Regions from separate parts of the Micromonospora narathiwatensis genome, predicted to be linked through region 2. Evidence: riboswitches for the same ligand, from Rfam matches in the RefSeq annotation. Region 2 holds a riboswitch; the other holds the start of a gene.

Region 1 (4,401 bases), 620 kb from region 2:
CACCACGTCGGCGAAGTCGGCCAGCTTGCGCCCGGACGGGTGACGCGAGGTCATCCGGGCCGAGTGAGCCGCCGAGGTGATCGCGATCAAGGCGTGCCCGCGGTCCTTGACGATCGACGCGAACTCCACCATCGCCCCGTTCACACCGGAGTTGGAGGCGAGCACGAAGACGTCCCGCGGGTGGATCGGGGCCAGCTCGTAGAGGCGGTGCGCCACGGCCGGCTCGCGTTCCAGCTTCGGGCCGAGCACATCGGCCGGCTCGCCGCCGTAGAGCACCAGGTCACGCAGCGCGATCCGGTTGGTGGGCACCAGCCCGCCGGCCCGGCCGGCGATCTCCATCGCCAGGGCCTCCGAGTGGCCGGTGCCGAACGCGTGCACCACCCCGTCGGCGCGCAGCGACTCGGCGATCAGGTCGGCCGCCCGGCCGACCCCTTCCCGCTGGCCGGCTGCCACCCGGCCGATCGTCTCGGTCACCACCGCCAGGTACGCCTCGGCGCTCATGATTCCTCCGTCCGTCGGTCGCGGGCCAGCCAGTCCACCGCGAAGTCGACCGCCGCCCGCTGTCGCATCAACCGGCCCGTCCCGGCGCCGACCGGCCCGAGCCGGACCGCCCCGGTGGCCTCCAGCTCGGCGCCGAGCCGCGCGAAGCCGTCGTCGTCCAGGTGCACGTCATCCCACCACACCCACTCCCGCCCGCCGTCGGGCGTCAGGACGGCCGCGCCGCAGCGCTGCCGGGGCGGCGCGGGCCGGCGGTACTCGGCCAGGTGCAGCGAGGTGTTGCGGCCGTGGTCGACGCCGAGCAGCAGCACGTCGGCGTCCAGTTCGTACAGCCGGGCCAGCGGGGAACTCTCGCCGAGCATGTCGGCCAGCGCGTGGCCGGCGACGATCCGGTCGGCGGCCGGCCCGAGCGCGGCGAACGAGACGTGCGGGTGGTCGCTGCGCCGCGCGCCCGGCCAGGTGCGGACCAGTTCGGCCAGGGCGCCCATGAACCGGCTCGGCGTGACCGCCGGGTCGAAGCCGGGCAGCCCGGCCCGGATCACCGGCCACCAGTCCGCCGGCACCGGCGGGTTGGTCCAGCCCGCCGGGTCGCTGTTCTCCGGGGTGTGGGTGGGCACCACCACCGTGCCGTCCGGCCCGAGTACGTCGCGCAGGGCGAGCAGCACCGCCTCCGGGCCACCACAGAGGAGACCCAGCCCGCGCAGGCCCGCGTGCACCAGCACGATCCCGCCGGGGCGTACGCCGAGGGCGTGGAGCTGGGCGGCGAGCGACGCGCGGGTGTGCGGCCGGGCCGGCGCGGCGGCGGCGATCATGGGCCGACCCGGGCGAGGATCGCCTCGGCGAGCGGGGCGGGCGCCTCGTCGGGAATCCAGTGGGTGACACCGGCCAGTTCGACGAAGCGGTAGTCGCCGGTGACGTGCGCCGCGCACGCCTCAGCGGCGGCCCGGCCGATCGCGACGTCCCCGTCGCTCCACACGAACGTGGTCGGCACACCCACCGGCCCGACGGCCCGCATGTCGGCCCCCGACATGGCCCGGTACCAGTTGAGGGCGGCGGTCAGCGCGCCCGGCACGCGCATCGGTTCGGCGTAGCGGGTCACCCGGGCGGCGTCGCCCACCCCGCCGAGCATCCGGCGCAGCGCGGCGGCACGCATCGCGAGCAGCACCCGCTCGGCCGTGCCCGGCTTGCGGAACAGCGCCATGTAGGCGGACCGGGCCTTCTGCCGCCGGTCGGTGGCGAGCGCGTGGGCCATCGCCGCCGGGTGCGGCACCGACACCGCGGTCAGGGAACGGACCCGCTCCGGGTGTGCCGCCGCCAGGGCCCACGCCACCGCCGCGCCCCAGTCGTGCCCCACCACGTGCGCGGACGTCACCCCGAGCGCGTCGAGCACGCCGGCCGCGTCGGCCACCAGCTCCGGAATCCGGTACGCCTCGACCGCCGCCGGCCGCGCGCCCGGCGAGTAGCCGCGCTGGTCGGGCGCGTACGTGCGCAGCCCGGCGGCGTGCAGCGCGGGCACCACCCCGTCCCACTCGCCGCCGTGCTGCGGGAAGCCGTGCAGCAGCAGGACGGGTACGCCGTCCTCCGGACCGCCCGTGCGTACCTCGAACGTCAGACCTCGCGCGTCGACCCGCATGATTCGGCAGCCTACCCACCCACGTCGATCCCCCGACGCCCTGCTGGGCCGGTGGCCAGGGGCGGTGCTAGCGTCTGAACGAGACAACTTCACATCCGACAGGGGAGCGCACAGCGCTGAGAGTGCGGGCCGGTGCCCGCAGACCCTCGAACCTGATCTGGGTAATGCCAGCGCAGGGAGTTCGGTCGACCTCCAGCCGCGCCGCCGTCCGGTGACACCGGGCGCGGCGTGCGTCTTCTCCTGGTTCTTGTCATGGACTGGGAGCAACCATGGAAAACAGCAACCGCTGGCGCACCATCGACATCGTCGTCGCCTCGGTGATCGCCGTCGCCTTCGGCGTCATCTTCTGGGCCTGGAACCTGGTCTGGAGCGCCACGGACGCCGCTTTCGCCTTCTTCCCGCCGGCGCAGACCCTCATCTACGGCGTATGGCTGGTGCCGGCGGTCCTCGGCGGACTGGTGATCCGCAAGCCCGGCGCCTCGCTGTTCTGCGAGCTGGTCGCCTCGATCGTCTCCGCGCTGCTGGGCAGCCAGTGGGGCGGCATCGCGATCGTGCAGGGCCTGACCCAGGGCATCGGCGCCGAGCTGGCCTTCGCCGCGTTCCGCTACCGCTCGTACCGGCTGCCGAGCGCCCTGCTGGCCGGCGCGCTCACCGGCCTGACCGCGGCGGTCTTCGACTTCGTCTACTGGAACAAGGCCACCGACCTGGTCAGCTACCGCATCCCGTACGCGCTGCTGACCATCGTGAGCGCCACCGTGATCGCCGGCGCCGGCGCCTTCTACCTCACCCGCGCCCTGGCCGACACCGGCGTCCTCGACCGTTTCCCCGCCGGCCGGGAACGCGCCGCCGTCTGAAAGTCACCTGCCGGATCGGGAAGGGGGTGCGGAGATGAGCGCGGTGGAGTTGCGGGGGTTCGGGTGGCGGCACGCCGGCCGGAAGGGCTGGGCGGTGCGGGGGGTGGACCTGCGCATCGAGGCCGGGGAACGGGTGCTGCTGCTCGGGCCGTCCGGGGCCGGGAAGAGCACCCTGCTCGCGGCGCTCGCCGGGCTGCTGCCCGAGGACTCCGGCACCCAGGAGGGCACCATCGAGATCGACGGGCTCGACCCGCGCAAGGCCCGGGAACGGGTCGGTGTCGTCTTCCAGGACCCGGAGACCCAACTGGTGATGGCCCGCTGCGGCGACGACGTCGCGTTCGGGCTGGAGAACCGGGGCGTACCCGGTGCGGAGATCTGGCCCCGGGTCGACGAGGCGCTGCGCCGGGTCGGCTTCCCGTACCACCGGGGCCGGCCCACCGCGGCGCTGTCCGGCGGCGAGCAGCAGCGACTCGCCCTGGCCGGGGCGCTCGCCCTGCGACCCGGGCTGCTGCTGCTCGACGAGCCGACGGCCAACCTCGACCCGGCCGGCGCCACGCTGATCCGGCAGGCCGTCCGGGACGCCCTCGACGCCGACACCACGCTGATCCTGGTCGAGCACCGGGTCGCCGAGGCGCTGCCGCTGGTCGACCGGGTGGTCGTCCTCGAAGCCGGCGGCGGGGTGCGGGCCGACGGGCCGCCCGACGCGGTCTTCGCCGCGCACGGCGACGCGCTCGCCGACGCCGGGGTCTGGGTGCCCGGCCGGGCCGTGCCGCCCCGGCGGGCCGCCGCGCCGGCCGGCGAGCCGCTGATCACCGCCGGCCGGCTCGGCCTGCCGCCCCGGCTGGCCCCCACCGACCTTCGGGTACGCGCCGGCGAGGCGCTCGCCGTGCTCGGCCCGAACGGCGCCGGCAAGTCCACCCTCGCCCTGCTCCTCGGCGGCCTGCTCCGCCCCGGCACCGGTACGGTCACCGCCGGCGCCGACCTGGCCGGCCCGGACGCCGGCACTCCCCCGCACCGCTGGCGGGCGCCGGCCCTCGCCCGGCGGATCGGCTCGGTCTTCCAGGATCCCGAGCACCAGTTCGTCACCAACACCGTCTTCGACGAGCTGGCGCTGGGCCCGCGCCGGACCGGCCAGCCCGAGGCGGCGGTCCGGTCCACCGTGGACGGGCTGCTGGAACGGCTCCGGCTGGCCCGGCTGGCCGGGGCGAACCCGTACACCCTCTCCGGTGGGGAGGCGCGGCGGCTGAGCGTGGCGACCGCCCTGGCCACCGCGCCCCGCCTGCTGATCTGCGACGAACCCACCTTCGGCCAGGACCGGCGGACCTGGCTGGAGCTGGTCGACCTGCTCGCCGAGCTGCGCGACGCCGGTCACGGCGTCGTGGCGGTCACCCACGACCCGGACTTCGTCGCCGCGCT
Region 2 (4,401 bases):
TGCTTATGTACAAGCAGAAGGCCGCGTACAACTCCGACATGGCCTCGCGTTACCAGTCGGCGCAGACCCGGTTGCGCAAGTTCGAGGAGGCCGGGCCGCCGCCCGTACCCCCGAAGGACCAGGACATCCGGATGCGGCTGACCGGCGGGCGGACCGGCAAGCGAGCGGTGATCGCCGAGCAGCTCGAGCTCGACGGCCTGACCTATCCCTTCGACCTGGAGATCTGGTACGGCGACCGGGTCGCCGTGCTGGGCGCGAACGGGACCGGCAAGTCGCACTTCCTGCGCCTGCTGGCCCGCGGGGGCACCGACCCGGACCCGGCCAACACCCCGGTCGACGGTGCGGCGGCGCTCGCGCCCGTCGCGCACGACGGGGTGGTACGCCTCGGCGCCCGGGTCCGGCCCGGCCACTTCTCACAGACCCACGACCGGCCGGAGCTGATGGCGAAGACGCTTGTCGACATCCTGTGGCGGGGCGACGAGCACCGGGCCGGGATGGACCGCCACGCGGCCATGGCGGCGCTGTCCCGGTACGAGCTGGCCGGGCAGGGCGACCAGCGCTTCGGCACCCTCTCCGGCGGGCAGCAGGCCCGCTTCCTGGTGCTGCTGCTGGAGCTTTCCGGCGCGACCCTGCTGCTGCTCGACGAGCCCACCGACAACCTCGACCTGGCCTCGGCCGAGGCGCTCGAAGCGGGGCTGGCCGCGTTCGAGGGCACGGTGATCGCGGTCACCCATGACCGCTGGTTCACCCGCTCCTTCGACCGGTTTGTGCTGTTCCGGGGTGACGGCGAGGTGGTCGAGCCCCCCGAGCCGGTCTGGGACGTGGCCTGACCCGCTCGGCTGTTCGGTCCCAGGGATCGGCGGTGTCCGGCCGGCATAGGGTGATCTCGTGAGTGAGATGACATACCGCCGGCTGGGCGACTCCGGGCTCGTGGTGTCCGTGGTCGGCATCGGCTGCAACAACTTCGGCCGCAAGCTCGACCTCGACGGCACCCGGGCGGTGGTCGACGCCGCGCTCGACGCCGGGATCAACTTCTTCGACACCGCCGACATCTACGGTGAACCGCAGGGCGGCTCCGAGGAACTGCTCGGGCAGGCGCTCAAGGGCCGCCGGGACGACGTGGTGATCGCCACCAAGTTCGGCATGGACATGCACGGCCTGAACGGACCGGACCACGGGGCCCGGGGGGCCCGCCGGTACATCGCCCGGGCGGTCGAGGCGTCCCTGCGCCGGCTCGACACCGACCACATCGACCTGTACCAGATGCACGAGCCCGACCCGGGCACCCCGATCGACGAAACACTCGCTGCCTTGGACGACCTGGTCCGCGCCGGCAAGGTCCGCTACCTCGGCAACTCGAACTTCGCCGGCTGGCAGATCGCCGACGCCGACTGGACCGCGTCCTCCCAGGGCCGCACCCGCTTCATCTCCGCGCAGAACCACTACAGCCTGCTGGAGCGGAGCGTGGAGGCCGAGGTCATCCCCGCCTGCGAGCGGTTCGGCCTGGGCATGCTGCCGTTCTTCCCGCTGGCCAACGGCCTGCTCACCGGCAAGTACCACCGGGGCGAGGCGCCGCCCGCCGGCAGCCGGCTCTCCGGCGGCGGCCGGTACGCCGAGCGGCTCGCCGCCGCCGACTGGGACACCATCGAGGCGATCGAGAGGTACGCGGCCGAGCGTGGAGTATCGATGCTCCAGGTGGCCTTCGGCGGGCTCGCCGCCCGGCCGGCGGTGACCTCGGTGATCGCGGGCGCGACCACACCCGAGCAGGTACGCGCCAACGCCGAGGCGGGCACCTGGCAGCCCACTGACGAGGACCTCGACGCCCTCGACGCCCTCCTCTGACCACACCCGGCACCGCTGCCCCGGCACCGCGTGACGGTGCCGGGGCAGCGTGAACGACAGCGTCGCACCACACCGGGCGATCACCCGCTGTCCGCATCCTCCACGCCCGACGGTGGAAGGGAGAAACGCCACCCTCTCTTGGCGGATCCACGACGCACGTCGTACGGTGGGCCGCAAGTGACCCACGGGAGCCCGGTGCACCGGGCTGAGAGGGGGGCTGCAGCCCCCGACCGTCGAACCTGATCCGGGTAATGCCGGCGCAGGGAGGAGCGTTGCCGTGCCGTCCCTGGGACGACTGCATCTGATCACCGACACCCGGCCGGGATGCGACCCGCTCGCCGTGCTGCGCGCCGCCCTGCCGGTCGCCCGCGCCGAACTGGTCGTACAGGTCCGGGTGGCGGACGACGCCACCGACCGTGAGGCGTACGAGCTGGCCCGCCGGGTGGTCGCGCTGTGTCGGCCGTACGGGGCTGCCTGCCTGGTCAACGACCGGCTGCACGTGGCGCTCGCGGTGGACGCGGCCGGCGGCCACGTCGGCGCGGACGACCTGCCCGTGGCGGCCGCCCGTCACGTGCTCGGCACCGCCGCCGTGCTCGGTGTGACCGCGCGGGAGCCGCGAGGCGCCGCCGAGGCGGTCGCCGCCGGGGCCAGCTACCTGGGCGTGGGCCCCTGCCACGCCACCGCCACCAAGGCCGGACTGCCCGACCCGATCGGCCCGCCCGGGGTACGCGCCGTCGCCGAGGCGGTGGACGTACCGGTGATCGCGATCGGCGGGGTGACCGCCGCGCGCGTGCCGGCGCTGCGGGCCGCCGGGGCGTACGGGGCGGCGGTGGTCGGCGCGCTCTCCCAGGCCGTCGACCCGGCCCGGGCCACCGCGGAACTGCTCGGGGCACTGGCGTGCTGACCCGGCCGGACGTCGCCATCGTGGGGGCGGGACCGGTCGGGTTGGCGATCGCGTGGCGGTGCGCGCGGCGTGGGCTGCGGGTGGTCGTCCACGATCCGGCACCGGGTTCCGGGGCGGCCCACGTGGCGGCCGGGATGCTGGCGCCGGTGGCCGAGGCGTACTTCGGGGAGCACGAGTTGACCGCGCTGCTCGTTGAGTCCGCCGCCCGCTGGCCGGCCTTCGCGGCCGAGCTGGCCGGGGCCGCCGGCACCGACATCGGGTACCGCACCGACGGCACGCTGGTCGTCGGGCTGACCGCCGACGACCTGGCCGAGGCGCGCCGGCTCTGGGCGTACCAGCAGGGGTTGGGGCTGCCGATCACGCCGCTGCGCCCCTCGGAGCTGCGGGACCGCGAGCCGGCGCTGACCCCCCGGGTGCGCGGCGGCGCGCTCGCCCCCGGCGACCACCAGGTCGACCCGCGCCGGCTGCTGCCCGCGCTGCGGGCGGCGGCCGAGCGGGCCGGCGCGGCGTTGCGCCCCGCCCCGGTCGCCCGACTCTCCGACGTGTTCGCCCGGGTCACCGTGGTCGCCGCCGGCTGTGGTGCGGCGGCGCTCACCGGGCTGCCGGTCCGGCCGGTGAAGGGGCAGGTGCTCCGGCTCCGCGCGCCCGGTCGCGGCGCGCCGGGCTTCCGGCACGTGATCCGGGGGTACGCCGACGGCGAGTCGGTCTACCTGGTGCCCCGGGACGGCGGCGAGGTGGTGGTCGGGGCGACCGTCGAGGAACGCGGCGACACCGAGGTGACCGCCGGCGCGGTGCTCCGGCTGCTGCGCGCCGCCGTCGAACTGGTCCCCGAGTTGGCCGAGTACGACCTGGTGGAGGCGTCCGCCGGGCTGCGCCCCGGTACGCCGGACAACGCGCCGATCATCGGGCCGCTGCCCGGCCGGCCGGGCGTGCTCGCCGCCACCGGCCACCACCGGCACGGCATCGTGCTCACCCCGGTCACCGCCGACCTGGTCACCGAACTGATCGTCACCGGTGAGCCGGACCCGCTGCTGGCCCCGTTCGGCCCGGACCGGTTCGTACCCGAGAAGGAGCGCGGATGGAACTGATCGTCAACGGTGCCGGGCGGACCGTGCCCGGCGGAGCGACCGTGGCCGACGTGGTCCGGCAGGTCACCGACCAGCGGCGCGGTCTCGCGGTCGCGGTCAACGGCGAGGTCGTGCCGCGCGGTGGCTGGGCGGCGACCACGCTGCGCGACGGCGACCGGGTCGAGGTGCTCACCGCCGCGCAGGGCGGGTGAGCGGCGTGGCGTTCGAGATCGGCGGGACCACGTTCGGCTCCCGGCTCATCCTCGGCACCGGCGGCGCCGCCAACCTGCGCGTGCTGGAGCAGGCGATCCGCGCCTCCGGCACCGAGCTGGTCACGCTCGCGCTGCGCCGGGTGGACACCGCGCCGGGGACCGCCGGCGGCCTGCTCGACCTGCTCGACCGGTGCGGCGTACGGGTGCTGCCGAACACGGCCGGCTGCCACACCGCGTCCGAGGCGGTGAAGGTGGCCCGCCTGGCCCGGGAGGCGTTCGACACCGACTGGGTGAAGCTGGAGGTGATCGGCGACGAGCGCACCCTGCTGCCCGACGGGGTGGAGCTGCTGCGCGCCGCCGAGGAGCTGGTGGCGGA

What was found. Region 2 has a riboswitch for thiamine pyrophosphate ahead of thiE (thiamine phosphate synthase). Riboswitches for the same ligand answer to the same signal wherever they lie in the genome.
Region 1: it holds a riboswitch for thiamine pyrophosphate, as region 2 does, so the genes downstream of both, GA0070621_RS17185 (ECF transporter S component) here and thiE (thiamine phosphate synthase) in region 2, are expected to answer to the same signal.

Annotation. Positions count from the first base shown of each region.
Region 1 is NZ_LT594324.1:4,022,104-4,026,504, forward strand. Features, by position in the region: gene GA0070621_RS17170 (sugar isomerase domain-containing protein) at 1-501, opposite strand, end outside; gene GA0070621_RS17175 (aminoglycoside N(3)-acetyltransferase) at 498-1,310, opposite strand; gene GA0070621_RS17180 (alpha/beta fold hydrolase) at 1,307-2,131, opposite strand; TPP riboswitch at 2,222-2,328, shown strand; gene GA0070621_RS17185 (ECF transporter S component) at 2,401-2,985, shown strand; gene GA0070621_RS17190 (ABC transporter ATP-binding protein) at 3,020-4,401, shown strand, end outside.
Region 2 is NZ_LT594324.1:4,639,912-4,644,312, reverse strand. Features, by position in the region: gene GA0070621_RS20090 (ATP-binding cassette domain-containing protein) at 1-830, shown strand, start outside; gene GA0070621_RS20085 (aldo/keto reductase) at 898-1,842, shown strand; TPP riboswitch at 2,017-2,125, shown strand; gene thiE (thiamine phosphate synthase) at 2,120-2,746, shown strand; gene thiO (glycine oxidase ThiO) at 2,740-3,834, shown strand; gene thiS (sulfur carrier protein ThiS) at 3,825-4,025, shown strand; gene GA0070621_RS20065 (thiazole synthase) at 4,022-4,401, shown strand, end outside.